Regions from separate parts of the Cobetia sp. Ld8 genome, predicted to be linked through region 2. Evidence: predicted binding sites of a transcription regulator. Region 2 holds the regulator's gene; each other region holds the start of a gene.
What was found. The regulator PhoB, encoded in region 2, activates phosphate uptake and scavenging genes when phosphate is short. The targets are predictions, from matches to a motif close to TGTCATANNNNTGTCANA.

Region 1: a site for PhoB is predicted at 7,135-7,152, ahead of ACJJV2_RS09305 (bifunctional 2',3'-cyclic-nucleotide 2'-phosphodiesterase/3'-nucleotidase). Genes of this name have one in related genera too.
Region 3: a site for PhoB is predicted at 7,923-7,940, ahead of phnD (phosphate/phosphite/phosphonate ABC transporter substrate-binding protein). Genes of this name have one in related genera too.

The regions. Positions count from the first base shown of each region.
Region 1 covers NZ_JBISHF010000007.1:1,075,453-1,085,696, reverse strand. Annotated here, with positions in the region: gene ACJJV2_RS09340 (DegT/DnrJ/EryC1/StrS aminotransferase family protein) at 1-843, shown strand, start outside; gene ACJJV2_RS09335 (TRAP transporter substrate-binding protein) at 1,012-1,950, shown strand; gene ACJJV2_RS09330 (TRAP transporter small permease) at 2,086-2,643, shown strand; gene ACJJV2_RS09325 (TRAP transporter large permease) at 2,648-3,928, shown strand; gene ACJJV2_RS09320 (aspartate/glutamate racemase family protein) at 4,101-4,820, shown strand; gene ACJJV2_RS09315 (AraC family transcriptional regulator) at 4,830-5,708, opposite strand; gene ACJJV2_RS09310 (MFS transporter) at 5,865-7,097, shown strand; gene ACJJV2_RS09305 (bifunctional 2',3'-cyclic-nucleotide 2'-phosphodiesterase/3'-nucleotidase) at 7,289-9,199, shown strand; gene ACJJV2_RS09300 (hypothetical protein) at 9,365-9,670, opposite strand; gene ACJJV2_RS09295 (alpha/beta fold hydrolase) at 9,848-10,244, shown strand, end outside.
Region 2 covers NZ_JBISHF010000009.1:284,035-294,278, forward strand. Annotated here, with positions in the region: gene phoU (phosphate signaling complex protein PhoU) at 1-189, shown strand, start outside; gene cysZ (sulfate transporter CysZ) at 386-1,114, shown strand; gene phoR (phosphate regulon sensor histidine kinase PhoR) at 1,301-2,623, opposite strand; gene phoB (phosphate regulon transcriptional regulator PhoB) at 2,631-3,320, opposite strand; gene ubiA (4-hydroxybenzoate octaprenyltransferase) at 3,544-4,434, opposite strand; gene ACJJV2_RS17480 (chorismate--pyruvate lyase family protein) at 4,489-5,067, opposite strand; gene ACJJV2_RS17485 (NAD(P)/FAD-dependent oxidoreductase) at 5,386-6,585, shown strand; gene ACJJV2_RS17490 (HU family DNA-binding protein) at 6,836-7,111, shown strand; gene ACJJV2_RS17495 (hypothetical protein) at 7,285-7,641, shown strand; gene ACJJV2_RS17500 (DUF2780 domain-containing protein) at 7,810-8,226, opposite strand; gene yccS (YccS family putative transporter) at 8,417-10,244, shown strand, end outside.
Region 3 covers NZ_JBISHF010000007.1:1,128,745-1,138,988, forward strand. Annotated here, with positions in the region: gene ACJJV2_RS09535 (L-dopachrome tautomerase-related protein) at 1-657, opposite strand, end outside; gene ACJJV2_RS09540 (glycine betaine ABC transporter substrate-binding protein) at 824-1,552, opposite strand; gene ACJJV2_RS09545 (putative quinol monooxygenase) at 1,671-1,889, opposite strand; gene ACJJV2_RS09550 (LysR family transcriptional regulator) at 2,084-2,974, shown strand; gene phnE (phosphonate ABC transporter, permease protein PhnE) at 3,182-3,997, opposite strand; gene phnE (phosphonate ABC transporter, permease protein PhnE) at 4,003-4,824, opposite strand; gene phnC (phosphonate ABC transporter ATP-binding protein) at 4,821-5,657, opposite strand; gene phnD (phosphate/phosphite/phosphonate ABC transporter substrate-binding protein) at 5,680-6,627, opposite strand; gene phnD (phosphate/phosphite/phosphonate ABC transporter substrate-binding protein) at 6,863-7,810, opposite strand; gene ACJJV2_RS09580 (hypothetical protein) at 8,423-8,779, opposite strand; gene purU (formyltetrahydrofolate deformylase) at 9,232-10,110, shown strand; gene folD (bifunctional methylenetetrahydrofolate dehydrogenase/methenyltetrahydrofolate cyclohydrolase FolD) at 10,206-10,244, shown strand, end outside.

The DNA of each region.
Region 1 (10,244 bases), on a different contig from region 2:
GCGCGTGCGGCAGATCAGAGCGGGGCCCGCTTCTTCATGCTCTCGCACATGCGCGGCCATATCGGCGACATGCACGCGATCATGCAGGCCTGCGACAGCCGCGGCATCACGGTGATCGAGGATTGCGCGCATACCATGGGTGCGAGCTACGACGGCAAGCCCAGCGGCACCTTCGGCAAGGTCGGCTGCTACAGCACCCAGACCTACAAGCACGTCAATTCCGGTGAAGGTGGCCTGCTGGCGACCGCCGATGATGAGGTGATGCGACGCGCCATCATCCTGTCGGGCTCCTACATGCTGTACGACCGCCACCTGGCGGCACCGGCCGCGGAGAGCTTCGCCGAGACGCGCCTGCAGACCCCCAACATGAGTGGTCGCATGGACAATCTGCGTGCTGCCATCCTGCGTCCGCAACTGGGGGAGCTGGCAGAGCGTCGTGAGCGCTGGAATGCCCTCTATGCCCGCATGCAGGACCGGCTCGCGGCCATGGAGGGCGTCACGCCCATCCTGCGTGGCCCGCTGGAAGGCTACGTCGGAAGCTCCATCCAGTTCACGCTGGCGCAGTGCTCCCACGAGCAGATCGCCGCCTTCATCGCAGGCTGTGAAGCGCGTGGGCTACCGGTGAAATGGTACGGCAAGCCGCTGCCGGAGGATTACACCAGCCGCTACGACAGCTGGGCCTATCTGGGCAGCCATCGTGCAGTGCCCAATGCCGACCGGGTGCTGGCGACGCTGTGTGATCTGCGTCTCCCGCTGACCTTTGACGTGCAGGACTGCGAGGTCATCGCGGACTTGATCCAGGACGCTCTGCACAGTGCACGACCTGTCTCGACCGTCGCGTGACTATGCCCGGCGGCAGCACGTGACAGGGGTGAACCCATAACGATAACGCTTTGAAAGCCACATGATCTTCAATCCGCATGTCCTGGTGACAGGCCATGCGGACCCGCAACCAGTGGAGTAATAACAATGTTCAATAAAGCTCTCTTGGCAACCGCAGTGATGTTGGCGATGTCAGCGACCGCTCAGGCAAAGACCTTCAAGGTCGGCATGGGCGATCCGATGGATTCGGATCAGGGCGCGCTTGCACAGCGCTTCGAGGAACTGGTCGAGGACCTTTCCGATGGCGAGATGCAGGTGGAGTTGTTCCCGGGCGGTCAGCTGGGCTCCGAGACCGGCATGATCCAGGACACGCGCATCGGCAAGCTGGACTTCGCGCTGATCGGCGTCGGCAACCTGACGCCCTACGCGCCGCGCCTTGGCGCGCTCACCATGCCCTATGCACTGCGTAGCCATGCGGATGCCGTCAAGGCCACCACCGGCCCGCTGGCGGATGAATGGAACCAGATCGCCGAGAAACAGGCCGGCGTCCACATCGTCAGCTGGCTGTATTCCAACTTCCGTTATCTGACCAACTCCAAGCGTCCGGTGACGTCGCTGGACGACCTTGAAGGCATGAAGATCCGTGTGCCGCAGAACAAGATCATGCTCGCCACCTATCAGGCCTGGGGCGCCAGCCCGATCAGCATGTCGTGGCCGGAAGTCTTCACCGGTCTGCAGCAGGGCGTGATCGATGGCCAGGACAACCCGGACATCGTCAACTACACGATGAAGTTCCAGGAAGTGCAGAAGTATCTGACCGAGGTCCACTATCAGTACTCCCTGCAGCCGATCGTCATGGGGGTGCGCACCTACAACAAGCTCTCTGATGAGGAGCGCGAGATCATCGATCGCGCCGGCCTGGAAGCCCAGCTCTATGCGCTTCAATTCCAGCTGACCGAGGCCTCTCAGGCGCGTGCTGCCATGGAAGCGGAAGGGGTGCAGTCCGCCCAGCTGACCGACGAGGACAAGTGGATCAGCATTGCCAAGGAAGAAGTCTGGCCGCAGTTCTATGAAGAGATCGGCGGCAAGGAATCCTTCGACGAATTGCAGAAAGCATTGGGCCACTGAGCCCGAGTGGGCGGGGTCGCTCGCGGCGTCAGCGTGAATGACGCCTGAGCGACCCCCGCTGCGTTCAATGCTATCGAGCAGGGATACCAGACAGTGCTGGTATCCCTCTCACAGTTCATCGTGAAGGAGGCTCGCATGTTGGCCAGATTGAACAATCTCGAGGATTACGCCTGCCGCTTTCTACTCGCGGTCTTCGTACTCCTGCTGTTTTCCCAAGTGGTATTGCGTGTCGTGTTCGGTATCGGCATGGCATGGATGGAAGAGCTGGCACGCTACGCCTTCGTCTGGTTCGTCTTCCTGGGGGCTGCACACGCGGCTCACCTGAGTGCCCACAATCGGCTGCAGACCCATATCAATCTGCTGCCGCGCAAGGTGGCCAACGCCATCCTGCTGTTTGTCGACCTTATCTGGGCGCTCTTCAGCCTGATCATCGCCTACAAGAGCCTGGATCTGATCGGGCTTCTCACCGAGTTTCCCTATGAGTCCCCAGCGCTCGGCTGGTCGCTCGCCTATGTCTATTACATCTTCCCCGTGGCCTTCACCTTGATGGCCTTTCGCGTATTGCAGGTGCAGTTCCTCAAGCTGGTCAGAGGCATCGAGCCCGGCAACGTGGACGACGAGGAAGTGAAGCGCATCACGGAAGCGGCCCCGGATGCCGCCGATGACACCCGCACCGCCAAGATGGGAGGCTGATGCCATGGCCGCGACTATTCTGTTCTCTCTGTTCGGTGCACTGCTGTTTCTGGGCTCACCCATCGTCGTTGCCCTTGGGGTGGCGTCCATGGCGGTCTATGTCGTCAGTGGTGATGACATCACCTCGCTGGTGGAGCTGGCGTTCTCGGCGATCAACTCCTTCCCGCTGATGGCACTGCCATCCTTCATTCTGGCGGGCGCCCTGATGGGCGACGCCGGCATCGCGCGGCGTCTGATTCGTATCGCCGAAGAGCTGGCGGGCCCGGCCGCAGGTGGCCTGGGGGCGGCAGCGGTGATGGCCTGCATGTTCTTCGGCGCCATCTCCGGCTCGGGGCCGGCGACCACGGCGGCCGTGGGCATGCTGGTGATTCCGGCGATGATCGAACGTGGCTACGGCCGCAGCTATCCGGCGGCGATTACCGCCACCGCTGGCGGACTGGGCGTCGTGATTCCGCCCAGCATGCCGTTGGTCATCTACGGGGTGACCGCCAACGAGTCGATCTCGGCGCTGTTCATGGCGGGTGTCATCCCGGGCATCATGCTGGGGGCGGCCCTGATGATCGCCAACTACATCACCGCCAAGCGCAACGGCTATCAGGCCCAGGGCGAGCCGTACGACAAGGCGCGTGTCTTCAAGGTACTCAAGGAGGGCTTCTGGTCACTGATGGCACCGGTGGTCATCCTCGGCGGCATCTACAGCGGTCTTTTCACACCGACCGAAGCCGCCGTCGTCTCGATCTTCTATGCGCTGTTCGTCGGTGTCTTCATTCACAAGGAGTCCTCGCTGCTGGGCTTGAATGAAGCCTTCCAGAACACGACTTGGCTGACCGGTCGCGTGCTGATCATCATGTTCACCGCTACCGCCTTCGGTCGCATCCTGGTGGAGCATCACATTCCGGCCATGATCGCCCAGGGCATCCTCAACATCACCGACAGCCTGTGGCTGGTGTGGGTGCTGGTGATCGCCTTCCTGCTGATCGTCGGCATGTTCATCGAGATTCTGGCCACCATCATGATCGTCACGCCGGTGTTGCTGCCGGTCATGGTGGAGCTGGGCGTCGACCCGGTGCACTTCGGGATCGTGCTGGTGGTGAGTCTCGGGATCGGCTTCTCGACCCCGCCACTGGGCGAGAACATGTTCATCAGCTCCAGCATCGCCAACGTGTCCATCGAGAAAATCTCGGTGCGGGCGCTGCCGCTGGTCGGCACCATGGTGCTGATCGCCTTGCTGCTGGCCTTCGTGCCGCAGCTGACAATGTGGCTGCCGGACATGATGGGCTTCTAGCGGCCCAGCGGAGGGCAGTGGCTCGTCATCACTGTTTTCGTCAACACAGTGGCTCGTAAACACAACCCTTCGTGAACAGTGCCTCATGAAACAGTTTCTCGAGAGGATGCCGGCCACGTCGCCATCCTCTCGAGCCTTGATCTTCAGTGAGAGTTTTGTCGGAGAACGACCAATGAGAAGCTCGCATGACGCCTCGGGCGCAGAACATATCGTCGTGGGCGTGTTGGGCGGCATGGGGCCGGATGCCACGGTGGCCTTCATGCAGCAGGTGATCCAGGCCACACCGGCCGAGGACGACATCGATCATGTACACATGGTGGTCGACAACAATCCCAAGGTGCCGTCGCGCATCAAGGCTCTGCTGGAAGGGGGCGATGTCTCTCCGGGGCCTGCCATCGCGGAAATGGCCCAGCGACTGGAGCAGTCCGGGTGTGATTTTCTGGTCATGCCCTGCAACACGGCCCACTACTACTGGCAGGATGCGCAGGACGCCGTCTCGATTCCGGTGTGGCATATCGTCGAGCGCACCCTGGACTGGGTGGCGGCGCAGTGGCCGGGCGCACGTGTCGGCATGCTGTGTTCCCCGGCGCTGCGCAAGATTGGCCTTTACGAAGGCTTCATCGAGTCGCGTGGTCTGTCGCTGGCCTATCCCCAGGATGAGGACGCGATGCTGGAGGTGATCCGCAGCGTCAAGAAAGGCCAGGTGAGTGATGACGCCGTCGGGGGAGCCTTCCGTCAGGCCGCCGCTGACCTGGTGGCGCAGGAAGCCGATGTGCTGGTGCTGGCCTGCACCGAGCTCTCCATTATCAGCCATCTGCTCGATGACCGGCTGCCGATCGTGGATTCCGTCGAAGCGCTGGCCGTCAGCGTGGCACAGGCGGCCACTCAGTAAGCGTCGCCGTCACGCGCCGCCCATGCCACTGCCAGAGCGGCGTTGCTCGCGTTCCTGCAGGTAGCGGGCGGGTGTAGTGCCGAGCAGCTTCTTGAACATGCTGATGAAGGCGTTGACGGACTGATAGCCGACGTCTTCCGAGACGCGCTGCACGCTCATGCCTTCGGCCAGCAGGCGAATCGCCACCACCAGGTGCAGTTGCTGACGCCAGCGGCTGAAGCTCAGGCCGGTGTCACGCTGGATAAGCCGGGCGAGGGTGCGTTCGCTCATCGCCAGTTCGCTCGCCCACTCGGCCAGGGTGCGTCGGTCGTCCGGGGTCTTGATCAGGGCATCGCTGATGCGTGTCAGCCGCGGGTCTTCGGGCAAGGGCAGGTGCAGACGTTCGCTTGGCATGCAGGCCAGCTCTTCCAGCAGCACGCCGACCAGCCGCGCTGTCGGCCCCTGTTCAGGATATGGCTGGGGTAGCTCCGCCAGACGCAGCACCAGCTCACGCAGCAGGGGCGAGATCGACAGCGTGCAGCTGTGGCTTGGCATCTCGAGCGCACCGGGCTCGATGAACAGGTGGCAGACGCGGCCGCCACGGGTCAGATGATTGCTGTGGGGCAGGTTGCCGGGAATCCAGACCCCGCTGTGCGGCGGCACCATCCACAGACCTTCCGGTACGCGACTGGTCACCACGCCATGCAGGGCGATCACCAGCTGTCCCTTGCGATGCTGGTGGATCGGCACCTCCATCACCTGCTGGCCGGTCTCGACATGCAGGGCGCTGGCCGGAATCTCGTAGATGTCCGGGTCGTGCTCGCAGACGCTGCTGGAGAAGGGCACCTGATCGGGGCCGCGGGTGCTGACCCCGGGCGATGGCGGTAGAACGGGTGTGGTCACTGACATGGCGGCTCGCAGATTGTCTGATTTCAGTGATCTGATGTCATGATGGCTCAATTCTGCAGTGGGCGAGGGGATTAAGCTAGCCTCACTCTGTGTGCGGACTCATCTCTTGGGTGTCGTCCCGCCATTACCCCGTTTCACGATCGCTGCGAGCGCCTCATGACTGAACTCTGCCACTCGTCTCCTGTCCGGCGACTGAGCCATCCGGCCGTATTGATCGCCGGTATCCTGTTGATCGCCATGAACCTGCGTGCGCCCTTCACCAGTATCGCGCCACTGCTGGAGCGCCTGCAGGCGGCGCTGGGCTTCAATGCCACGGCGGCTGGCCTGTTGATGATTCTGCCGCTGCTGGCCTTCGTCGTCGTCTCGCCCTGGGTGCCGCGCCTCGCCAGAGGTCTCGGGCTTGAACGCAGTCTCTTCCTCGCCTTGGTGACGATCGCCGCGGGCATCGTGCTGCGGGTGCAGGGCAGCATGCTGGCCCTCTATCTGGGTATCGGCCTGATCGGGGCGGGCATTGCCGTGGGCAATGTGCTGCTGCCCAGTCTGGTCAAACGCAGCTTTGCGCAGCATGTCGCGCTGCTGACCTCCTGCTATGTGCTGACCATGGGCATCATGGCCGCCATCGCCTCGGCGCTGATGGTGCCTTTGGCACAGGGCAGCAGCGCTGGCTGGCAGTACGCGATGCTCATAGTGGTCGTTTTGCCATTGGTGACGATGGGGGTGTGGTGGCCGCAGTTGTCACGTCGCTCCCTGCCGGCGGCGGCGAAGGAAGCCGAGAAGGGTGCCGCGCGGCCGGTGCGTCAGGCAGCCGTGTGGCATTCGCCACTGGCCTGGCAGGTGACGCTCTTCATGGGCATCAATTCGCTGCTGTTCTATACCGTCAACAGCTGGCTGCCGAGCATGCTGGCGGACAATGGCTTCTCAGCCGAGAAGGCGGGCTCGTTGCATGGTCTACTCCAGCTGGCTTCGGCCTTGCCGGGATTGATTCTGGTGCCCCTGATGCCGCGCCTGAAGGATCAACGCCTGATCGCCTTCGCGACGCCCTGCATGTCGCTGGCGGGATTCATCGGGCTATGGCTGATGCCAAAGTGGGCACTGGTGTGGGTGCTGTTGCTGGGCGCGGGCTCCGGGGCCAGCTTCATTCTCGCCTTGTCATTCATGGGGCTGCGGGCGCGTGATGCCATGCAGTCGGCTTCACTGTCGAGCATGGCGCAGACGCTGGGCTATCTGCTCGCGGCCATGGGGCCGCCGCTGATCGGCGCGCTCTACGATATGCAGGGCAATTGGCAGCTGGCACTGATGGTCTGCGCCGTCCTCAGTGTGCTGATGGCAGGTGTCGGCTGGCTGGCGGGCAGAGACCGCCAGTTGCCTGAGGCGTCGGCATCTGAATAATGGAGCGCTGCCCCCAAGGGGCACTGGCACATCCCCCCATGACAAGGAAGTGAGAGATGGCGAATGCTTCATCGGCTAGCGAAGATCAACGGGCGTCTGACTCGCCAGCTGTTGCGCAGCACCCCGGACGTCGGCGCAAGCCGCCTTTGCGGGCAGCCATCCTTGGCCTGGCCAGTCTCGGAGGTATCTTCATGATCGTTCAGCCAGCCAATGCCGCGACGCTGTCACTGCGCGTGATCGAGACCACCGACATCCACGCCAACGTGATGGATTACGACTATTACAAGGACCGGCCCAGCGTGCGCATCGGCCTGGTACGCGCGGCAGGTCTGATCAAGCAGGCGCGTGCCGAGGTAGCCAACAGCGTGCTGCTGGACAATGGCGACCTCATCCAGGGCAGCCCGATGGGCGATTACATGGCGGCAGAAGGTCTCGAGGAGGGTGATGTCTTCCCGGCCTACAAGGTCATGAATCAGCTGGATTACGATGTCGGCAATATCGGCAATCATGAATTCAATTACGGGCTCGAGTATCTCGAACGGGCGCTGTCCGGCGCGCAGTTCCCCTATGTGAACGCCAACCTGCTGGACGCCACGACAGGCGAGCCGTACTTCACGCCCTACCAGATCACCGCCCATGCCTTCACCGACAGTGAGGGCAACGCTCAGACATTGAAGATCGGCTATATCGGCTTCGCACCGCCGCAGGTGATGACCTGGGACCGCAAGCACCTCCAGGGCCGCCTGACGGCCGAGGGCATCACCGAGAGCGCCAGGCGCTGGGTGCCCGAGATGCGCCGGGCGGGCGCGGATGTGGTGATCGCCATCCCGCACTCCGGCATCTCGACCGACCCCTACCGGGTGATGGCCGAGAATTCGGTGTATTACCTCTCGCAGGTCGAGGGCATCGATGGCATCGCCTTCGGGCATGCCCATGCCGTCTTCCCCAGCGAGGAATTCGCCGAGGTACCGGGGGCCGATATCGCCAGGGGCACCCTCAATGGCGTGCCGGCGATGATGCCGGGGCACTGGGGCAGCCATGTGGGCGTGATGGATCTCGAACTGAGCAATGCCTCGGGCCAGTGGCGGGTAGTGAGCGGCCAGACAGAAGCCCGCCCGATTCAGGTAGGGGGCGAGGCGCAAGTGGCGGAAGATGCCGAACTGGCGGCGCTGGTCGATCATGAGCACGACGCCACGCGCGAGTACGTCAATCGCAGCATCGGACGCGCCAGTGCGGCGATGAAGAGCTATCTGGCGCTGGTGCAGGACGACCCGACGATCCAGATCGTCAATCGCGCCCAGGCCGATTACGTCAAACGCTTCGTCGAAGGCGACCCGGACCTGGAAGGCTTGCCGATTCTCTCGGCAGCCGCGCCGTTCAAGGTCGGCGGCCGTCACAATGATCCGACCCAGTTCACCGAGATGGAGGCGGGCGAGCTGAGCTTCCGCAATGCCGCCGATCTCTATCTCTATCCGAATACGCTGGTGGCGCTCAAGGTCACCGGCAGGGAAGTGCGGGAATGGCTCGAGTGCAGCGCCGGCCAGTTCCATCGCATTGATCCGGATCTCGCCACGCCCCAGCCCTTGATCAACTGGGAAGGTTTCCGCAGCTACAACTTCGACGTGATCGATGGCGTCGAGTACCGGGTGGATGTCACGCAGCCGGCGCGTTACGACGGCAATTGCGCGCTGATCGACGCCGATGCCCACCGTATCCAGGGACTCGCCTACCAGGGCGAGCCGGTCAAGGACGACGAGGTCTTCCTGCTCGCGACCAACAACTATCGCGCCTACGGCGAGGACTTCCCCGGCACCGGAGAGTCGCATATCGCTTTCGCGTCACCGGATGAAAATCGCAGCATTCTGGCCCAGTACATCTCGCGCCAGACGCAGCAGCAGGGCGCGGTGGACCCCGCGGCGGATCACAACTGGCGGCTGGCCGCGATCGACACCGATACCCCGCTGGACATTCGCTTCACCACCGCCCCCGGCGAGGATGCGCAGCAGTTCATTGATGCCCAGGCGGTCTACCCGATGACGTTGGTGGATCAGGACGAGATGGGCTTTGCCCGTTATCGCGTCGGGCTGGACCGGATGGAATAGCCAAGGCAGCACATTGTCGAGCACGTCGTTCCTGGCCTGGATTCAGGTGGGAAAAAACGCCAGTCAGCAATTGCTGACTGGCGTTTTTTTGTCACTTGGCGCTACCCGCTATCTGTTTCATTATTCGCTTTTGCCTCAGGTTCTTTTGCGCAGTCCCATTGCGGGTCAGCGCCAAGGTGCGTGCAAGGCGATGCTCAGCAGCACGCGTTTGCCGCGCTCGATGCGGCTGACGCTGTGTTCGTGAAGGTCGGGGCGAAACAGCACCACGCGGTCCGCGAGGCGAAAGAGGCTGCCATCGGTCTCGAAGACACCGCCCCGGCGGGGCTTCTTGAGCACGATATTGAGCTTGTAGTAGCTGCCGCTGCCCATCGGGTCGTTGTGGCGCATCACGCTGTGGCCTTCGGGGTAGGTCACCAGGTTGATGGTCAGGCGACGAAGATCGAGCAGACTGCGGTTGATGACACGGGCCATGGGCGTTTCCCTTGAATTTGATGGGGCCATTAAAGCGTATTTTGAGCAATCAATCAAAATCGTGCTTGAGTGATCGCTCAGGAATCCGTAAGGTGGTCCCAAGTTCACGGCATCACCGCGATATAGCACTGTTTCGCCAGGCCGTGATTGAGTATTCATCAAGCGAAGAGGTCAGCAATGAGCCACGACAACGTGACAATGGAAGCCCTGGAAACCCGTTATGCGATGATCGAAGGTCACCGCATTGCCTACAAGGAAATGGGTGAAGGTCAGCCGCTGTTGTTGATTCACGGTATTCCGACCAACAAGCTGATGTGGCGTGATGTGATGCCGGAATTGGCCAGGCATTATCGTGTCATCGCCCCGGACATGCTCAACTATGGCGAGTCGGACATGCCGGTGGATGCTGACGTTTCCATCAATGCCCAGACACGCATCTTCATCAAGCTGATGGATTCACTGGGTGTGGCGAGTGCGGATGTCGTCTCGCATGATATCGGCGGAGGTATCGGTCAGCTGATGGCCGTCAATCATCCCGAGCGTGTTCGCCGTCAAGTACTGATCGACAGCGTAT
Region 2 (10,244 bases):
ACTTTCATGATGGAAGACGCGCGCCAGATCACCCCGGTGCTCAACGTGATGTGGATTCTGCGTGCGCTGGAGCGCATCGGTGACCACGCCGACAACCTGGCCGAGTACGTCATCTTCCTGGTCAAGGGCGTGGATGTGCGTCACACCGATACCCATGACCTGAAGCCGCAGGACCTGGACAAGAAGTGAGCTGACGCGCTTCCCTGCCCCTGTGTAGCGTCTTTCGCCCCGCACCTGCCCACCGGCAGGTCGCGGGGCGATTGCGTCGTGGGAGCGCGAGCGGTGTCAGGCGGCCGACAGCTGCGCCGCGCAGGCGGGAGTGCTAGGGTGTGGCTCCGGTCAGCCCGCTGGCTGGCCGGTTCTTTTGAGATGACGAGGACGTCGCATGATTGATGCCGTATCGGCGCTGGTCCGCGGGACCCGCATGGTCTATACCCCCGGGCTGCGCCGCTTCGTATTCGTACCGCTGGCGATCAACCTGGTGCTCTACAGCATCACGCTGTGGGTATTGTTCAACCAGTTCGGTGGCTGGATCGATTACTGGATGCTCAAGGTGCCGGCCTGGCTGGAGTGGCTCAGCTGGTTGATCTGGCCGGTGCTGGTAGTGAGTCTGTTGCTGGTGGTGTTCTTCACCTTCAGCCTGGTGACCAACCTGATCGCCGCGCCCTTCTACGGCATTCTGGCCGAGAAGGTCGAGCATCGTCTGGATGGCACCCTGATCGATGATGACCGTGGCCTGATGAAGATCGGCGTCGACTCGCTGGGGCGTGAAATGGCCAAGCTGGGCTACTTCATCCCGCGCATGATCGCGCTGTTCATCATCGGCTTCATCCCGGGCCTGAACCTGCTCTCGCCGCTGTTGTGGGGACTGTTCTCGGCCTGGAGCATGTCGATCCAGTATCTCGACTACCCGATGGACAACCATCAGGTCAGCTTCGGTGACATGAAGCAGCGCCTCAAGGCGCGCTGGTGGCCCTCACTGACCTTCGGCGCCGCGGTGTTCGTCATGACGCTGGTGCCGCTGGCCAATCTGCTGTTCATCCCGGGCGCCGTCGCCGGGGCGGTATTGATGTGGCAGAGCCACTACCGTCAGTTGCCGGCACCGCGTCGTTGAGACAGCCTGTCGCTGAACTGACTCGTCGCTAAGTTGGCACGTCTCTAAGTTGGCACGTCGCTGAAATAGCCGCAGCGTCGTCTGATTGACCAAACGAAACGCCCCGCAGTCGCCTCCTTACGAGGTGGCTGCGGGGCGTTCTGCGTTGGGCTGGCGTCCGGGGCAGATCATCACTGAATCAGCCCATCACTGGGCTAGCGCACTGCTGGCCTGGGGAGCGCTCGCCTGACAGGCGCGCTCGTCGGGGAAGTGACAGCGGAAGCGCGCACCCTCGCCGGGGTGGCTGTCGATCTCCAGATGGCCCTGATGACGAATCAGCACATGCTTGACGATGGCGAGCCCGAGGCCGGTGCCTCCCGTGGCGGTGCTGCGGTCCTTGTCGATGCGGTAGAAGCGCTCGGTCAGGCGCGGCAGGTGCACCGGGTCGATGCCGTCCCCGTCATCTTCCACCTCGACCAGCAGGCCCTGGTCATCCGCCTTCCAGCGCAGGGTGATATGACAGTCTTCGGGGGTGTAGCGCACCGCATTGAAGACCAGATTCGAGATCGCGCTGCGCAGCTCCTGCTCCTCACCGCGCAGTGACAGGCTGGCATCGGCCTCGATGGAGAAGGTGTGGCGCCCCTGGGACAGGCCTTCGGCGTCGTCGCGGATATGGCCGAGCAGGGCACTCATGTCGATGCAGCGACCATTGTCGGACAGCTCGTCGGTTTCCAGGCGTGACAGGGTCAGCAGGTCCTCGACCAGGTGCTGCATGCGGTCGGTCTGGCTCTGCATCTGGCCCAGTCCACGCTGCCAGCGCGGTGGCAGGTCATCGGCGTAATCGGAGTAGGTCTCGAGATAGCCGGCCAGTACCGTCAGCGGCGTGCGCAGCTCATGGGAGACATTGGCCACGAAGTCGCGGCGCATCTCTTCAAGACGATAGAGGCGGGTGACGTCACGCAGCATGACCAGGCGCTCGTTGTCACCGAACAGGGTGATGGAGATCTGCAGCGTCAGGTTGTCAGATAGCGGCGACTGGAGCGTCAGCGGCTCGCGGTAGGCCAGCCGATTGAAGTAGTCGATGAAGACGGGGTCACGCAGATAGTTGGTGATGTGCTGACCGCGGTCGTGGCTGGCCTTGAGACCGACCAGCTGCTCGGCAGCGCTGTTCCACCATTCCATGTCACCGTGGTTGTCCAGCATCACCAGGCCGTCGCGCATGGCCTCGGAGGATTCCTGGATACGGTTGAGGATGCTGCGCAGTCGCTCCTGAGCCTGACGCTGGCCCTTCTGGTAGCGGTAGAGACGATCGAGCAGGTCTCCCCAGACGCCATCGCCGGGCGGCGGCTCTTCATGGGGATTGGTGATCAGCCAGGTGTAGAGGCTCTTCAAGTGCTTGAGATGGACGAACAGATACAGCGAAAGACCCAGCGCCAGGCCCCAGCCCAGATGGCCCAGCAGGCCACCGATCAGGCCGAAGCCACCGGCAAGGTAGCCGAGGCGCCATAGCTCGTTGGTCCAATAGCGCATGAATCCCTCAGGCCTGAGCGCTAAAGCGGTAACCGGTGCCGCGGACGGTCTGGATCAGATGCTGATGGCCTGTGCCCAGCGCCTTGCGCAGGCGACGGATGTGCACGTCCACGGTGCGCTCCTCGACATAGACGTTGCCGCCCCATACCTGATCGAGCAGCTGGCTGCGCGTGTAGGCACGCTCCTGATGCGTCATGAAGAACTGCAGCAGGCGATATTCGGTCGGGCCGACATCCAGCGAGTTGCCGTGGGCGGTGACGCGGTGGCTGGCCGGGTCGAGCATCAGGCCTTCGACTTCCACCGCCTCCTCGACCCCCTTGGGAGTGGTGCGACGCAGCACGGCCTTGAGACGGGCGACCAGCTCGCGCGGCGAGAAGGGCTTGGTGATGTAGTCGTCGGCACCGGCTTCCAGGCCTTGAATCTTGTTGTCTTCCTCGCCCTTGGCAGTCAACAGGATGATCGGCAGCTCCGAGGTGGTCTCGTCACGCTTGAGACGCCGCGCGAGCTCCAGGCCACTGGTGCCCGGCATCATCCAGTCCAGCAACAGCAGATCGGGCTTTTCATCGACGACGATGGCGTGGGCGTCCTGGGCATTGTCTGCCTCCAGCACGCGGTAATCCGCCATTTCGAGGGCAACGGCGATCATCTCGCGAATCGAGGATTCATCGTCGACAATCAGTACGGTCTTGGAGCTCATCGCTAGATCCCATGCAGCAGTCGGCGCACGCGCCAGAATGACAAGTCGATGACGATTACAACCCGCTTATATGACAGCGAGATGACAACTGCCAGCATGGCAGCTTGCACGCAAGCCTGCCAGCCGCCTTGGAGGCGCGGCAGGCAGGCATGAACCGTGGGCTGGGAAGCAATAGAGGGCAGGGGTTGCTTTGAATTAAATAATACTAATGTTTATGCAGGCGTCAGCTCATCGGCCAGGTCGCCAGGGCGATACCGGCGAAGATCAGCAGACCCGTCCAATGATTGTTGAGGAAGGCCTGGAAGCAGGGCGCACGCTCACGCTCCCGGATCAGACGTTGCTGCCAGACGAAGGTGACGGCGGCGGCAGCCAGCCCCAGCCAGTAGAAGATGCCCAGCGCCAGGTGCAGGCCGATGCCGATCAACACCGCCAGCATGCCCAGCTGCAACAGGCCGATCATCAGCTTGTCGGCACGCCCGAACAGCACGGCGGTGGACTTGATGCCCACCTTGAGGTCGTCGTTGCGATCGACCATCGCGTAGGCGGTGTCGTAAGCCACCGTCCACATCAAGTTGGCCGCGAACAGCCACCAGCCGTAGGTCGGCACCTCCTCCAGCGTCGCGGCGAAGGCCATCGGAATCGCCCAGCCGAAGGCGGCGCCCAGCACCACCTGGGGCAGATGATGGAAGCGCTTCATGAACGGGTAGCTGGCCGCCAGCAGCACGGCGATGATCGACAGCAGCACCGTGGTCAGATTGGTGAAGCACACCAGCACGAAGGCGGCCGCGACCAGCCCCCCGAACAGCGTCAGCGCCTCGTGCTCCGAGATGCGACCCGAGGTCAGCGGTCGGTCACGCGTGCGCTCGACATGCTTGTCCCAATGGCGGTCGGCGTAGTCGTTGATCACGCAGCCGGCGGCGCGCATCAGATAGACCCCGGCGATGAAGATCAGCAGGGTCGTGCGCTCGGGAATGCCATCTGCCGCCAGCCACAGTGCCCACAGGGTCGGCCACATCAGCAGCCAGGTGCCGATGGGGCGGTCCAGCCGTGTCAGGGCGAGGTAGTCGGCCAGTCTGGAAGGACGCGAAGCGGCGGAAGTGGATGACGCGGTCATCGGGGCTCCTGGGCGGGTGGTAGTGGGCAAGGGAAGAGAGAAACGTGGCCAGGCTCAGGCCAGCTGCAGCGCGTGCTGGAAGGCCGGCGTGAAGCCCTCCTGCACCAGCACCTTGAAGCGACCATGCGAGAACATCGAGCGGCGCATCCACCGACTGGTGGTGCGGGCCAGCGGCCTGGGACTCGAAAGCACCAGCGGGGCACGGCTGACATCGATGGCGCTGCGGGTCAGGTCGGGCTGGCGAAACAGCCAATGGCCCAGCGAGCGCTCACCCAGCGTCGAGAGGCGATGACCGTGGGCCAGGTCCAGCGCCGCCAGCGAGCGTGCGATCACCCATGGCGTATCGCCATGACAGAGCGCCACTTCGCGTCGCCAGACATGCCGGCGTGGGCCGATGCCCAGCAGGCGTGCCTCATCCAGCCGCGCGGGGCCGGTGTCCTGCAGCAGCAGGCGCACGCGCAGGCCCTGGATTGGCTGGCCATCGCGTTCATCCTGCTGCTGCATGGCGCTGGCAAGACGCTGGGTCAGCGAGTCCGACGAGGAGAGCCACGCCCACCAGCCGGCCGGCATGACACCCTGCAGCGCGGCAGCCGGCTGCCAATGACGGCGCACCGCCGCCGAAGCAGTGGCCATGACGCGCGTGGGCAAAGGCCAGCGAGGCGCAGGCTGGCATAGAGTCTCGGTTGACGAATGAGGCGCCTCACAGGTGGAGGTCTGTGGCGTGAGCGCTGCGCGATGAGGCTCGCCTGCTGGGCATCGGACCACGGTGAATTCCCTGTCAGGATGACGAAATGGCGAGTCTAGCATGGCCGGGCGGCAAGGCCTCCCGCTCAGGCATGCCTGCACTGCTGGCGGGCTGGTATGCTGGGCGCATTCATCGGCGTTCATGACGGACGCTGCTGGCGCTCTTTCATCAGCGCTCCCCTCGGATCGATCTCAGGAGATGGTGCCATGCGCGACCCTCGCACCCTTGTCATCATTGGTACCGGCATGGCGGGCATTGGTCTGGCGCGCGCGCTGCGTGCGCGTGACAAGGACAGCCGGCTGATCCTCATCAGCCAGGACAGCGGCCACGATTACGCCAAGCCGATGCTGTCCACCGCCTTCGCCAAGAAGATGTCGGCCACCGACCTGTCGCGTCAGGCGCCGGTGGCGCTGGTGGACGAGCTGAATGCCGAGCTGCGTACCCATCAACGCGTCACTGCCATCGACGGTGATGCCCGCCAGCTATGGCTGGGCGAGGAGTGTCTGGCCTATGACGAGCTGGTACTGGCACTCGGCGCGGCGCCGCGTCGTCCCTTCCCCGTCGCCGCGGAAGTGGCCTCACGCGTGCAGAGCATCAATGACCTCGACGACTATGCGGCCTTCTGCGCGACGCTGGCGAAGGCCCGCGAGCGCGGGGAAGACGGGCACGTGGTGATTGTCGGTGCCGGACTGGTCGGCTGTGAATACGCCAATGATCTGACGGCCGCCGGCCACCGCGTCACGCTGGTCGCGCCTGAGGAAACTCCGCTGGATGGGTTGCTGCCGCAAGCGCTGGGGCAGCGTCTGGGCGCGGCGCTGGATGGGCTCGGCGTGACGCGTCGCCAGGGCGAGATGGTCGAGACCATCGCCGCCAGCTCAGGCGAGGAGGCCGAACGCCAGGCCGCGCCGGTCGAGGTGCGCCTGCAGAGCGGTCGTCGCCTGACGGGCTCCGTGGTTCTGCTGGCCACCGGGCTGGCGCCGCGCATTCGTCTGGCGCAGGCCGCAGGCCTGAGCGCCGGCGGTGACGGCATCCGTGTCGACCGCCACCTGGCCACCTCCCAGCCGCATATCTGGGCGCTGGGCGATTGCGCCAGTGTCGAGGGCGTCAATGCCATGTATGTCCAGCCGCTGCAGATGGCTGCGCGCACCCTGGCGGCCAACCTGTGTGGTGAGCCGAGCGTGCTCGACTGGAAGGCGTGGCCGGTGCTGGTCAAGACACCGGTCTTGCCGGTGGTGGCCTATCCGCCGCGTTCGGCCGTGGCGCGCTGGGAAATCACCGGTGAAGGCGATGACCTCGAAGCACGTGCACTGGATATGAACGAACGCTTGATTGGATATGCGTTGACAGGCGCCTCCGTTCGCAGGAAAGTCGAGCTAGCGCGGCAGGCGCCGCCGTTGCTAGGCTAGGCGATGCCATGATCGATGGTCGTAAATCCCTTGCTGCCAGCGCGGTCAGGCACGATAGTGAATGCTCCGTCAGACATGCTGCTCAGCGAGCGTCGTCTGACAGATTGCTACCATCGACAGGTTTGATACGGCAAAGCTTGCCGGGAGCGGATTGCGTCGCCGCCATACGCCACCGCTAGCAAGTGCAAGAACAACAATGGAAACGGCGGCTTGGCCGCCCGTGCAGAATGCCAAACCAGGAGGGCTTTTCATGCGCAAGCCAGAACTCGCTGCGGCTATCGCCGAGCGTGCGGATCTATCCAAGGACAAGGCCAGTCAGGTACTGAACGTGATTCTCGACGAGATCACTCATACCGTGGCCAAAGGCAATGACGTCTCACTGATCGGTTTCGGGTCATTCACCGTGCGCCAGCGTGCGGCGCGTACCGGCAAGAACCCTCAGACAGGCAAGCCGCTGACCATCCCGGCCAGCAAGACCGTTGCCTTCAAACCCGGCAAGTCGTTGAAGGATGCAGTGACCAAGTAACCTCGGCTCGTGCTTCAGCGCAGACCCGGGGTGGCTGTCGCCATGGCTTTCAATCGTCGTCATCAAAAGCCCTGTCGGCTGTCATGCTGATGCCACCGGTTCCGCCCTGCGGGGCCGGTGGCATTTTCATATGGCCTGCGTGAACGACGCTTCGCGATTCAAGGAATGACACCATGAAGCTCAAGATATTGCTGTGGGTGCTGGGTCTGCTGCTCAAGCGGGCCTTCAAGCGCGACCCCGAATTTCGTGCCGAGCTGGAAAAGCGTCCGCTGGACTGGGGCGTCGCGACCGAAGACATGAGCATCGCGCGTCACTACCGCATGTCCCACGCGGGCGTCACCACGGGCAGTGGCCTGCCGGTGGATACCGAGCTTGAGCTGCGCTTCGCCGATAGCGACAGTGCGGTGGCCTTTCTGCTCAAGCCCTCGCCGCGTGCCTTCCTGCAAGGCCTGATGGATCAGCGCGTGCGGCTGGTCGGCGATTCGGCCCAGCTCAACCGCTTGCAGTCATTGCTCAAGCGCATTCGCTGAATGACCCGGTGCCGTGCCTGCATGAACGAAAGACGCCCCGCTGAGAGAATCAGCGGGGCGTTCTGTTTTGTCACTAGCTGTTGTCACGAGCAGTTGTCGCGAGCCTTTCTTGCGAGCCTTTACTTGCGAGGGGCTGTTCGAGAAGACCCTCTCAACGCCCTCGAGGCGTCACAGCAACTGCTTGAGGCCCGGAATGCCTTCGAGCACCTGATCGACCACGCCATCGCCGGCTTCTTCGCGCGCATAGCTCAGCGTCTCATCGGCCACGCCGCGCGCCTGGTCCATGTTCAGGTCCAGCCCCATCAGCTTCTGGCCCAGTTCCAGCGCACCGCCACCGCTGCCGCCGGTGAAGGCGCTGACGGCGCCCATCAGGCCGCCCATGAGGCCACCGCCACCGGACTCGGCGGCTTCCTCGCCTGCGCTGCCGATCAGGCCTTCCGCCCCCGGAATGGCGCCCAGCAGTGAGGCGGCCGGGCCATCCGGCCCCTGCTCACGCACGAACTTGAGAACCATGCCGACCGCCTGCTCGGCGATTTCCGGTGACAGCCCGAGGGAGCCAGTGACGCGTTCGATAAGAGGATGCATCGGTATTCTCCATGAAAGCCAATGAGGTCAGGAGTCTTCAGAGTGGCACGTCGCGGCGATTCGACATTCGACGCGCCCGCCAACGCTTGCATGCACCATGGCTCTCGGACACGGCAGAACGGGGTGTTATGCTAGCGATATAAATCTAAAGTCTAATGCGCTGCCCGGCGCCCTGGTCACGGAACACTTCATGACACGCTCTCTCCTGGACTCCCTCATGCACTCCCTGCGTCGTCTGTGGACGCTGGATGCCTTCAGCTATTCGCTACGCATGTTGATCGCGCTGGGTGGCGTGATGGCGGTGGGGTTCTGGCTCGACGAGATGGCGGTGGTGATTCCGCTGTTTCTGGGCGTGATCGCCTCGGGGCTGGCGGAAACCGATGATCACTGGCGCGGCCGACTGCGTGCGCTGGGCATGACGCTGGCCTGCTTCAGCATCGCCGCCGTCTCGGTGGAGCTGTTGTTCGGCATGCCGCTGCCCTTCGTGATCGGGCTGGCGCTGGCCACCTTCGCGATGCCGATGCTGGGCGCCATCGATGCCCGCTACGGCGCCATCGCGCGCGCCTCGTTGATTCTGGCCGTCTACACCATGATCAGCCTCGAGCAGCAGCATGGAGATGGTCAGATCGCGGTGCTGGAGCGCAGCCTGCCCGAGTGGCTGCGGGAGCCGGGGCTGGGCATCAATCTGGTTCAGCCGTTGCTGCTGGTGGTCGGGGCGTCCTGGTATGGCCTGCTCTCGGTCGTGTGGTGCGCGCTGTTCTCGCGTCAGCCGCTCAAGCACAGCATGGCGACGCTCTACCGTGAGCTGGGGCGCTACCTGATTCTCAAGGCGCAGCTGTTCGAACCGCTGCACAATGTCGACCAGTCCGCCCGGCGTCTGGCGCTGGCCGAGCAGAACGGTCGCGTGGTGGTGGCGCTCAACCAGACCAAGGAGATGGTCTTCCGGCGCCTCGCCGGGCGGCGCGATACCACCAAGCTCGACCGCTACCTGCGCCTCTACTTCATCGCCCAGGACCTCCACGAGCGCGCCAGCTCCAGCCATTATCCCTACGGCCAGCTCACCGACGCCTTCTTCCATCACGACATCCTGTTCCGCTGTCAGCGTCTGCTGGAGCAGCAGGGGCGCGCCTGTCGCGGGCTCGGCAAGGCGCTGTTGATGCGCCAGCCCTTCGATGCCAGTGACAGCCAGCAGGCGCTGGAAGACCTCAATGCCTCGCTCGTCTATCTCAAGCAACAGCAGCGGCCCGAGTGGCATCATCTGATGCAGGCGCTGGAAGCCCTCGCCAGCAACCTGCGCCTGATCGAAGGCCAGATCGCGCGCCTGAATGATCTCGAAGCCGTCAGCAATGAAAGCGACAACAGCCTGCTGGACCGCTCGCCTCACGGCACGCGCGACATGTTCGAGCGTATCCGCAGCCACCTGACGTCGCGCTCGCCGATCTTCCGCCATGCGCTGCGCCTGACCGCGACGCTGGTGGCCGGCTATGGTGTGCTGCTGGCGGTGCACCCGACCCAGGGCTACTGGATTCTGCTGACCGGGCTGTTCGTATGTCGTCCCAGCTACGGCGATACGCGCCGCACGCTGGCGCAGCGGATTCTGGGCACGCTGATCGGTCTGGTCGCCGGCTGGGCGCTGATCAGTCTGTTCCCGGCACCCACGATCCAGGCCGGGATCGCCGTGGTCGCGGGGGTGCTGTTCTTCGCCACGCGTGGCTCGCGCTATACCCTGGCCACCGCCGCCATCACGCTGATGGTGCTGGCGTGCTTCAACCAGGTCGGCGATGGCTTCGATCTCATCTGGCCGCGCCTGTTCGATACGCTGGTCGGTGGCCTGCTGGCCGGGCTTTCGGTGGTGTTGATCCTGCCGGACTGGCAGGGCCGCAAGCTCTATCGTCAGGCCGGCGTCAGTCTCAAGACCAGCGGCCGCTATCTGGGCGAGGTGCTGTCCCAGTACCGTCACGGCAAGCGCGATGATCTGGCCTACCGCCTGGCGCGCCGCAATGCCCACAACGCCGACG
Region 3 (10,244 bases), on a different contig from region 2:
CGGCATCAGCCTTTCATCGCTCTGCAGCACGCGACGCGTCTTGCCGCTGGCGATATCCACCACCACGAAGGCCGGTTTCATGCTGGAGGCCGGCGCGGTAAAGGTCATGTCAGCGATATAGATCTTGCCGCGCTGCTCATCGATGACGAAATCCTGCAGGAAGGAGATCGGCAGCACGCTGTCACCGGCAAGCGAAATCACCTTCTTGAGCGAATCACTGCGGGTATCCCAGCCCACCAGCTTGGGCGCACTGTCCTGGCTGCCCATGTCGAGCATCCACACCACGCCCTGACTGTCGGAGTGCACGCCGATGATCGAGGCGATGCCGACCTCGCCCTTTTCCGGGCCATCGGCCCAGTCCAGGTTCGGGAACGGCACACGCTTGCCGTCCTGGGTGATCTCGACCACGCGCAGTGCCGGTGCATCGAGAGGCTGCTGGGACATGATCAAGCGGCCATCCGGCGTGAAGGTGATGTTGCCGGGGCGGGTGTCCGAATATTCGGCGACGGTGGTCAGCGTGCCGTCGCGCAGGGAGGCGGCTTGCGCATTCTGGGGGTTCACGGCCGTGCTGTCAGCGGCCGCCTGAGTGGCGCCGGCGACAGTGGCAACGCCCAGCGAGGCGATGAGAATGGCAGTCTTGAGTCGAGAAAACGGCATGGGGGCTCCTTGCCCGCCGGTTGGCGCTGTGCGCTGCACCGGCAGGGTCGATGATGATGAGATGAAGAGACTGGGCGGTGACGTGGCCATCGCCCGGGATCTGTCGAGATTCAGGCGAGATAAATCAGGTGCGATAAATCAGGTGCGATAAATCAGGTGCGATAAATCAGGCGCGGCGACGCAGGTCGTCTTCCAGTTCGCTCAAGCGAGGATTGCCGATGTAGAGCTGAGAGAGGTCCTTGAGGGCCGCGGCGCCGATACGCATGCGAGCCTCCTTGCGCACCACCAGCGTGGCGTCATCCCGGGTACCCAGCAGCCCCTTGGGCTCCTTGAGGGCGCGAATCCGGTAGCGGTGATGCAGAAACTGCGGATGCCACAGCGGCACCACGACCCAACGTCCCTGCGCCACCGCCGCTTCGTAACGATCGAAACAGTCCGCTTCGCTGCCGGTGCGGAAGACATACCCGGCGGCGTCCAGACCATATTGCTTGATCATCTCGGCCGAGAAGCGACTGATGCCGGCCCCCGGATTGATGCCCTGGATGATCAGCTCCAGCTTGCTGAGCGCCGGTTCCCGCAGCAGGTCCGTGACGCTTGCCACCGCGCTTTGTGGCACGTAATCCGGCACTCCCCAGATGCAATACGGCTCATAGATGACGGCGAGCTTGTCGACATCCTCCAGCATGGGGGCCAGGTAGGTCTCATGACTCGACGGCAACCAGGCGGAGGCCAGAATGTCGACCTCCCCTCGCCCCAGCATCGCGAAGGCCTCTTCGTGGGGAGCAGAGGCGAAGGTCACCTCATGGCCGTGGCTCTCCAGCACACGCGCCACTTCCCGAGCACTGGCCTCATGGAAGGACAACGCGATATGGCCGATACGGATGGGGTCTGTCATGACTGCCTCGAGTGGGTTGTTGAAAGAGAAAGAAAGCGAGCAGGCCTGCATGGCCGCGGTGGTAAGCCAGGGCCTTTATCCAGGGCCAGAGCCCATATCCAGGGCCCAGGCCCGCCTCTCAGTCGAAGGCCGTCATTTCATGCAGGGTGAATTCGCTGACCGCGCCTTCAGTCGCTGCCACATACTCTTCCAGGTGCGGGGCCTGCATGTGCTGCAGCCAGAGTTCCCGCGAGGCCCAATTCTCATGAAAGGTGAAGTGCGCCGGATTGTCGTTGTTCTGGTGCAGGGTGTAGCCAAGGCAGCCTTCCTCGGCACGGGTGATCGGCACCAGTGCCAGAAGCGCTGCCTTGACCTACTCGATCTGGTCCGGCTTGGCATGGATATTGGCGATGATGGTCAGCTGGGTCATGAAAGGCACTCCGTGGCGTGATCGGGAAGCTTGAGTTGCGCAAGCGATGTGGTCATCCTAGCCACAAGCCTCATCCGTATAAACATCCAACTTACGCAAAGATAATTCGGAAAAACCGTACAATGCTGCTGGATAATATCGCCCTGTTCCTGACCATCATCGAGAAAGGCAGCCTGACCGCCGCAGGACGCGAGACGGGTCTATCGCCCACCACCGTGTCCGAGCGCCTCGCCGCGCTGGAAGCCCATTACGGGGTGGTGCTGCTCAATCGCACCACGCGCGCCATCAGCCTGACCGAAGAAGGTCGGACACTGATGGAAGAAGCTCGCGTCCTGCTCGACAGCGTCTCGGAACTGGAGACCCGCATCCGCCTGGGCGCCCAGACCCTCACCGGCCGCATTCGCGTCAGTGCGCCCAGCGACCTGGGCCGCAATGCCCTGTCACGCGCCATCACCGAATTCCAGCATCTGCACCCCACCATCGAGATAGAACTGCTGCTGTCGGACAGCTACGTGGATATCGTCGGCCAGGGGATCGATCTTGCCCTGCGCTTCGGCACCATCATGGACAGTACGCTGCGCGTGCGGCATCTGGGCCAGAAACGCCGACTGATATGCGCCTCCCCCGCCTATCTGGCACAGCATCCAGCGCCGCTGACGCCGGTGGACCTCAAGCACCACAACTGCCTGGTGATGCGCTTCGGCAAGAGCCTCGACAACGAATGGCGCTTCGGCAGTCACAAGGTGCCGCAGATCGTCACCGTCAGTGGCAACCGGATCGCCAATGACGGCGAACTGGTGCGTCAGTGGTGCCTGGAAGGGTTGGGCATCGCGCTGAAATCGGAAGTCGACGTAAAGGAGGATCTCCACGCGGGTCGCCTGATCGAACTGCTGCCGGAACATGCCGCGCCGCCCTCGCCGCTGCAGCTGCTGTTTCCGCCGGCGCGCGCCCAGCCGCGTCGCGTGCAGGCGTTTGCCCAGCATCTGGTCGAGACCTTCAGCGAACCGGCCTGATCGGGACCCAGGCGCACAGCTGTCTCGTCATTTGCTGGCTGGTCGTCTGTCGATCTGGCGAGACATTTGCCGCAACCAGAACGCCAACACCTCTGTGCGCATTGCGCGCGACAGAGGTGTTGGCGTCTTGCTTTGCGCGTGTTGCGGACATGCCTCAGGGTCTGGGTCTGGGTCTGGGCCTGGATCTGGATCCGGGGATGGGCCAGGTTACAACACGGCCTGGCGCACCTTGGCCGAGACCCACTCGGAGGCGATCACGGTAAACAGGATCACCACGAAGATCATGCTGACCTGGTTCCACGCCAGCACATTGAGCGAGGACTGCAGATTGAGCCCCAGTCCACCGGCCCCGACCAGTCCCAGAATCGTCGACTCGCGGATATTGATGTCCCAGCGGAACACGCTGATGCCCCAGAAGGCCGGCAGAATCTGCGGCACCACGGCGTAGTTCATCACCTGCAGCCCCGAGGCACCGGTGGCACGCACGGCATCGACCTGACGCTCATCGATCTCCTCGATGGCTTCGTAGAGCAGCTTGGCGACGAAGCCGATAGAGCGCAGCCCGATGGCGATCACCCCCGCCAGCAGCCCCGGGCCGATGATGGCGACCAGCAGCAGCGCCCAGATCAGCGAGTTGATCGAACGCGAGGCCACGATGATCAAAAGCGCCAGCGGACGGATGAAGCGCACGCTCGGCGTGGTGTTGCTGGCGGCGAGGAAGGCGACCGGCACGGCCATGATCACGCCGAGCACGGTACCCAGCGTCGCCATGTTGAGGGTGTCCCACAGCGGCTGCCACAAGCGCCCCAGGTAGCTCCACTCAGGCGGGAACATGCGTCCGCCGATATCGGCCGCCTGGGCGGGCGCATCCTCCACGAAGGCCCAGATGGTGTCTTCATTCATCACCTGCCAGCAGTAGACGCTGAACGCCACCAGCCAGAACAGGCCAACCCACTTCACCAGGCGCTGACGCGACGAAGAACGCTGCCAGACAGGGGCGTGAGACGAGGAACTGTCTGTCATGACTGTCATTGCACCCACCGACGGATATAGGAAGAGGAATATTCCACCACCAGCACGATGGCGATGATCATGATCAGGATGGCGCCGGCGGAATCGTATTCGTAGCGATCGATCGCCGTATTGAGTGTCGCGCCGATCCCGCCCGCGCCGACGATGCCGATCACCGAGGACTCACGGAAATTGATATCGAGGCGGTAGAGCGACAAGCCGATCAGGCGCGGCATGACCTGAGGCTGCACGGCATAGTTGACCACCTGCCACCATCCGGCGCCGGTGGCACGAATCGCCTCGATCTGGACGGCCTCACAGGCTTCGATCTCCTCGGCCAGCAGCTTGGCGACGAAGCCGATGCTGGCGAACGTCAGCGTCAGAAAGCCCGCGAAGGGCCCGAAGCCGAACATGGCCACCAGCAGGATGGCGATGATGATTTCCTGGAAGGAGCGCGACAGCGTGATGATGGAGCGGCACAGGAAATAGATCGGCGCCGGGGCCAGATTGCGTGCTGCGCCGATCCCGATGGGAATCGAGATCAGAATGCCCGCCAGCGTCGAGGTCCAGGTCATGGTCAGGCTCTCTATCAGCCCTTGCTGGATATCACGCCAGCGCGACGTGAAATCCGGGACCAGAAAGCCCTGCAGGAAGCGCCAGCCGCGGATCATGCCTTCCTGGACCCGTGCCCAGTCGACCTCGATGGTCGAGGTTGCCACCACCAGATAGGCGATGGCACACAGCATGAACAGCCAGGCATGCCAGCGACGCTTGAACATCACCGGCGGACGCTGCCAGCGGGTCGGCATGGTGGAGGAAGAGGGAGCTGGCGTTGTCATGTCGCCGCCACCATCTGCTCGCGCGGTGCCTGCGGGCGCACCGCCGGTTCGTCTGCCGCCTCCTCGGCGCCCTCTTCCGGATTGAGCTGCGTCCAGTCCTCGGCACCATAGATGGTGGTCAGCACCTCGTCGGTCAGTGCGTCCGGCGGGCCATCGAAGACCACTTCCCCGGCACGCAGCCCGATCAGGCGGTCCGCGAAGTTGCGGGCCAGCATCACATCGTGGATGTTGATGATCGCCGGCAGGCCACGCTCGCGGCACATGCCCTGGATCAGACGCATGATCTGGCGCGAGGTCTTGGGGTCCAGTGAGGCGGTCGGCTCATCGACCAGCAACAGCTCCGGATTCTGCTCCAGTGCCCGCGCGATGCCGACTCGCTGACGCTGCCCGCCCGACAGCTCATCGGCGCGCTTGTCGTGACGCCCCGCAAGCCCCACCCGCTCCAGCAATGCAAACGCCTGCTGCACGTCTGCCGCCGGATAACGACGCAACAGCGAGCGCCAGTACGAGACATAGCCCAGTCGGCCTGACAGCACGTTCTCCATCACCGTCAGACGCTCGACCAGTGCATATTCCTGGAAGATCATCCCGATACGCCGACGGACGCGGCGCAGGTCGCTCCCCTTGAGGCCCGTCAGGGACTCGCCGGCCAGACTGATCTCGCCGGAGGTCGGCTCGACCAGCCGGTTGATGCAGCGGATCAAGGTCGACTTGCCCGCCCCTGACGGGCCGATCAACCCGACCACCTGCCCTGCCGGTACCTCAAGACTGACGGCATTGAGCGCCAGATCACCCGTCTTGTAGGTCTTGGTGACTTTCTCTAGTTTCAGCACGTTTGACTCCCGACCCTGCCGATCAACGGCAGTGGTATTGAACGTTGTTCGCCGCGTCGATCTTGCGGATGACTTCCCACTCCTTCTTGAAGGAAATCGGAATGAACCGGGTTTCCCCCACCGGCGTGAATTCTTCTGCCAGTGACGAGCCTTCCCACGGGAAGGTTCTGAAGGCGTCCTTGATCTTCTCCTGCAGCTCCGGCGTCAGGTTGTGCGCCATGCCGTAGCTGGTGGTCGGGAAGGTCTGGGAGGTATACAGCGTCTTGAGTTGCTCGGGCTTGATCACACCGCGCTGCTCCATGCGACGGGCGACCTTGTTGGCGATCGCGGCGGCCGGGTAATCCTTGTTCGCGACACCGAGTACCGAGTTGTCATGCTTGCCGGAAAACACGGGGGTGAAATCGGTACCGGCGACCATGCCGTAGTCGGACTTCAGAATCGCCGACGGTGCCTTGTAGCCGGAATTGGAGGTCTCGGAGGTGAAGGCCATCTCGCGGCCCTTGATGTCCTCGACCTTGTCGATCCCGGAGCCCGGATAGGTGATGATTTCCATCTCGTAACCGAAGGAGCCATCGTCCGCGGCCATCATGGTGAAGGGACGAAAACCGGCACAGGCCACCGCCAGCGGGGTGGAACCGGTATTGAAGCCGGCAATCTGCAGACGGCCGGCACGCATGGCCTCGATCTGGGCGGCGTTGGACTGCACCGGGAAGAATTGCACCTTCTTGCCGGTCTTCTCGGCCAGATACTCCAGAAAATCAGACCAGGCATCGGCGTAGACTGCCGGGTCTTCCACTGGGGTGTAGGCAAATACCAGGGTGGCGGGGTCCTTCAGTTCGGCGGGGTCCGTGGGGATATCCGCCACCATGTCGCCATCGGCATCGCTGTAGCGTTCGCCCAGACTGAACTGCGCTTGCGCCAGCGTCGGCACCAACAGCAATGAACCCAACCACCATCCAAGACGCTTCATTCCCTTCTCCCGTGTGTTCTCTGGTCTGCCCCCCGCCTCGCGCGCGGGACAGATATCATCAGCTGGCGACGCCACCCGACAACATTCACTGATCCATATAAGCCAATATTCCAGACTGGCGGCACTGGCGTTCAGGGTGCTGGCCCTTCACGACCTCCCGGCCAGCCACATATGGCATCAATTCGGGAGGTCGCGTTACGCCCGTCATGTCACTGCCTGATCCCTCTTGCGGGGTTCAGCGGCAGTTGTATTGAACGTTGTTGGCGTCATCGATCTTGCGGATGACTTCCCACTCCTTCTGGAAGGAGATCGGCACGAATTTCGCTTCACCGGACTCGGAGAACTCCGCTGCCAGTGAGGAGCCTTCCCAGGGGAAGCTCATGAAGGCGTCCTTGATCCTGGCCTGCAGCTCCGGCGTCAGGTTATAGGCGACGCCGTAGCTGGTGGTCGGGAAGGTCTGCGAGGTATAGAGCGTCTTGATCTGGTCCGCCTCGATCACGCCGCGATCTTCCATGCGCCCCATCACCGAATTGGCAACGGCAGCAGCGACGTAATCGTGGTTGGCGACGCCGAGGATGGAATTGTCATGCTTGCCGGAGAACACCGGCGTGAAATCAGTGCCGGCGACCATGTCGTAATCGGCCTTGAGGATGGCAGACGGTGCCTTGAAGCCGGAGTTGGAGGTCTCGGAGGTGAAGGCCATTTCCTTGCCCTTGATGTCCTCGACCTTGTCGATGCCGGAACCCGGGTAGGTGATGATTTCCATCTCGTAGCCGTAGCTGCCATCCGCCGCCGCCATCATGGTGAACGGGCGATAGCCGGCACAGGCCACGGCCAGCGGGTTGGAACCGGTATTGAAGCCGGCAATATGCAGACGCCCCGCACGCATGGCTTCGATCTGGGCGGCGTTGGACTGCACCGGGAAGAACTGCACCTTCTTGCCGGTCTTCTCGGCCAGGTAATCCAGAAAGTCAGACCAGGCATCGGCATAGACCGCCGGGTCTTCCACCGGCGTATAGGCAAATACCAGCGTGCTCGGGTCCTTGAGCTGTGAGGCATCCGTCGGAATATCCGCCACCAGATCCCCATCGGCGTCGTTGTAACGGCTATCCAGACTGAACGCCGCCTGCGCCATCGAAGGAACCAGCATCATCGCGCCTACCACCAAGCCAAGCGTCTTCATATTCCCTGCCCCTTGAGTTTTTTTCGTTCGAACCGAGATCCAGCTGCGGATGTAAAGTAGGCGCTTCGTATGAAGATTGGATGACGCTTGCATTGCGAACGTGATGCGCTCGCATGACAGTCCAAAGACAACGCCCTGGAGCGAGCGTGACAAGGCGACTTTCACGATTATCTGAAAATATGAATTTCCATATGTATTTTCCGATAACGGCTCGCGCCGAGGCCGACAGGCCCCGTGATGCCCCGCTATCGTGGCCTTCTCCCCCGCTGATTGACGTTCATTTGAAGATGGCGAGCTGAGCACTTCGCTACGCGATGAAGCTGTCTTGCCTGACAGACACCCAGCACGTCTTGAAGGTCGCGCTTTCGAGAACGCTGATATCCACTCGCTCTTTACACCCTGCCATCGTGAGCCAGAGGGCATGGCGCTGATCCGAGAGCTTGAAGCAAAGGGCTTGGAGACGAGGGCCTGACGCAAAGGGCTTGGCCACAGCGTCTGGAGACAGGATCTGAACAAAAGAGGCCGAAACGCAAAAGCCCCCAGCAACCAAAGGCTGCGGGGGGCTTTCATCATCCGGGACATTCAGCTGCCATCAGGCAGCGATGTCATGCCTCAGTGGCGCTCGTTCTTGAGCACGTCGGCGTAGTTCTTCTTCTGGTAACGAGACTGAGTATCGCTCGCCTTGTTGCTGGCACTGGACTTGGCTGACTTGGCCGCCTGGCTGGCGTGTGATGTCCTGGCCGACGCCTTGCTGCTTGCCGTGGCCTTGTGGGACTGGGCGGCAGACTTGGCAGATGACTTGGCGCTGTTCTTGGACTGGCTGTACTGGGACTTGGCGCTGTTCTTGGACTGGGAGTACTGAGTCTTGGCGCTGTCCTTGTGAGCCTCAAGCGTCGGATTGCCGGCCAGTGCCACGGAGGAACCGGCCATGCTGGCCACCATCAGTGCTGCGATCGTCAACTTGCGCATCGTGTCTACCTCGTCATCTTGCATGAATAGCGAGTCCTGGAGGGCGTCCCTCGAGGTTTGTCATGAGCAGACACTAACGTGTTGATATTCAAGCTCGCAATTGTCGATCCCTGACATGACGATTTCTTTCACCTTATCCAAAAGTTGTAGCCATCCCGAGACGAGCGTGTCTCATCTGACACCTGTCCCACCCTCGTCCGCCGCATGGCCTTGCCCTGCGCCGCACTCTCCCAAAGCGGAAAAATTCATCAGTGAATGATTGTCTTAATTTCATGAGCGCTAACGCCGGCCGGCGCGTCGATCAGGCTTGACCCAGCGCCAGAAAAACATTGTTATTTACTTGAGAAGAAAATTAAGTCACTGACAGGAAATAACCGAGCCGCAGCCACGTCAGTGAATGACATTCTTCACATCACAACAACAATGCCTCTCTGCCGACATCGGAGCCCAGAATGCCTCACGCGACCTGCACCTCAGACGATCACTTCATTCTCACCATCAGCTGCCCGGCGACGTCCGGCATCGTGGCGGCCATCACCACCTTCCTGACCACCCATGAGTGCTACATCAGTGAGCTGGCGCAATACGATGATGAGGACAAGGGGCAGTTCTTCTTCCGCGCCCGCTTCCGCTTCAATGAAGGCGTCGAAGGCGATATCGCCCAGATGCGTCAGGCCTTCGAGGACGTGGCGGCTCCCTTCGAGATGCAATGGCAGATCCACGGTGGCCAGGACAAGATGCCGGTGCTGATCATGGTCTCCAAGTTCGACCACTGCCTGGACGACCTGCTCTATCACTACCGCAAGGGTGAGCTGGACATGCGGATCACCGCGGTGGTCTCCAATCACCTCGACCTGCGCCCGATGGTCGAGCGCGAAGGCATCCGCTTCGTCTACCTGCCGATCACCAAGGACACCAAGGCGCGCCAGGAAGCGGCCCTGATGGACATCGTCGACGAGACCGGCACTCAGCTGGTGGTGCTGGCGCGCTACATGCAGATTCTCTCCGATGAGCTGTGCCAGAAGCTGGCCGGGCGCGCCATCAACATCCACCACTCCTTCCTGCCTGGCTTCAAGGGTGCCAAGCCCTATCACCAGGCCCATGCCCGCGGGGTCAAGCTGATCGGGGCCACCGCTCACTATGTCACCGCGGATCTCGACGAAGGGCCGATCATCGATCAGGCCGTACAGCGGGTCGAACACAACTTCGCCCCGGAAGATCTGGTCGCAGCGGGCCGCAATACCGAGACCCAGGCACTGACCAATGCCGTGCGCTATCACATCGAACACCGCGTCTTCCTCGCCAATGATCGCACCGTGATCTTCAAGTAAGACTTCAAACAAGTCCTCAAGCAAGGCGTCGCACAAGCCTGCAAGACAGACCACGTGTGAATCATCGGCCGTCACCCAAGGGAGGAAGCGCAGTCATGAATACCCAAGCGACACCCACCGCGAGCGCGGACGAG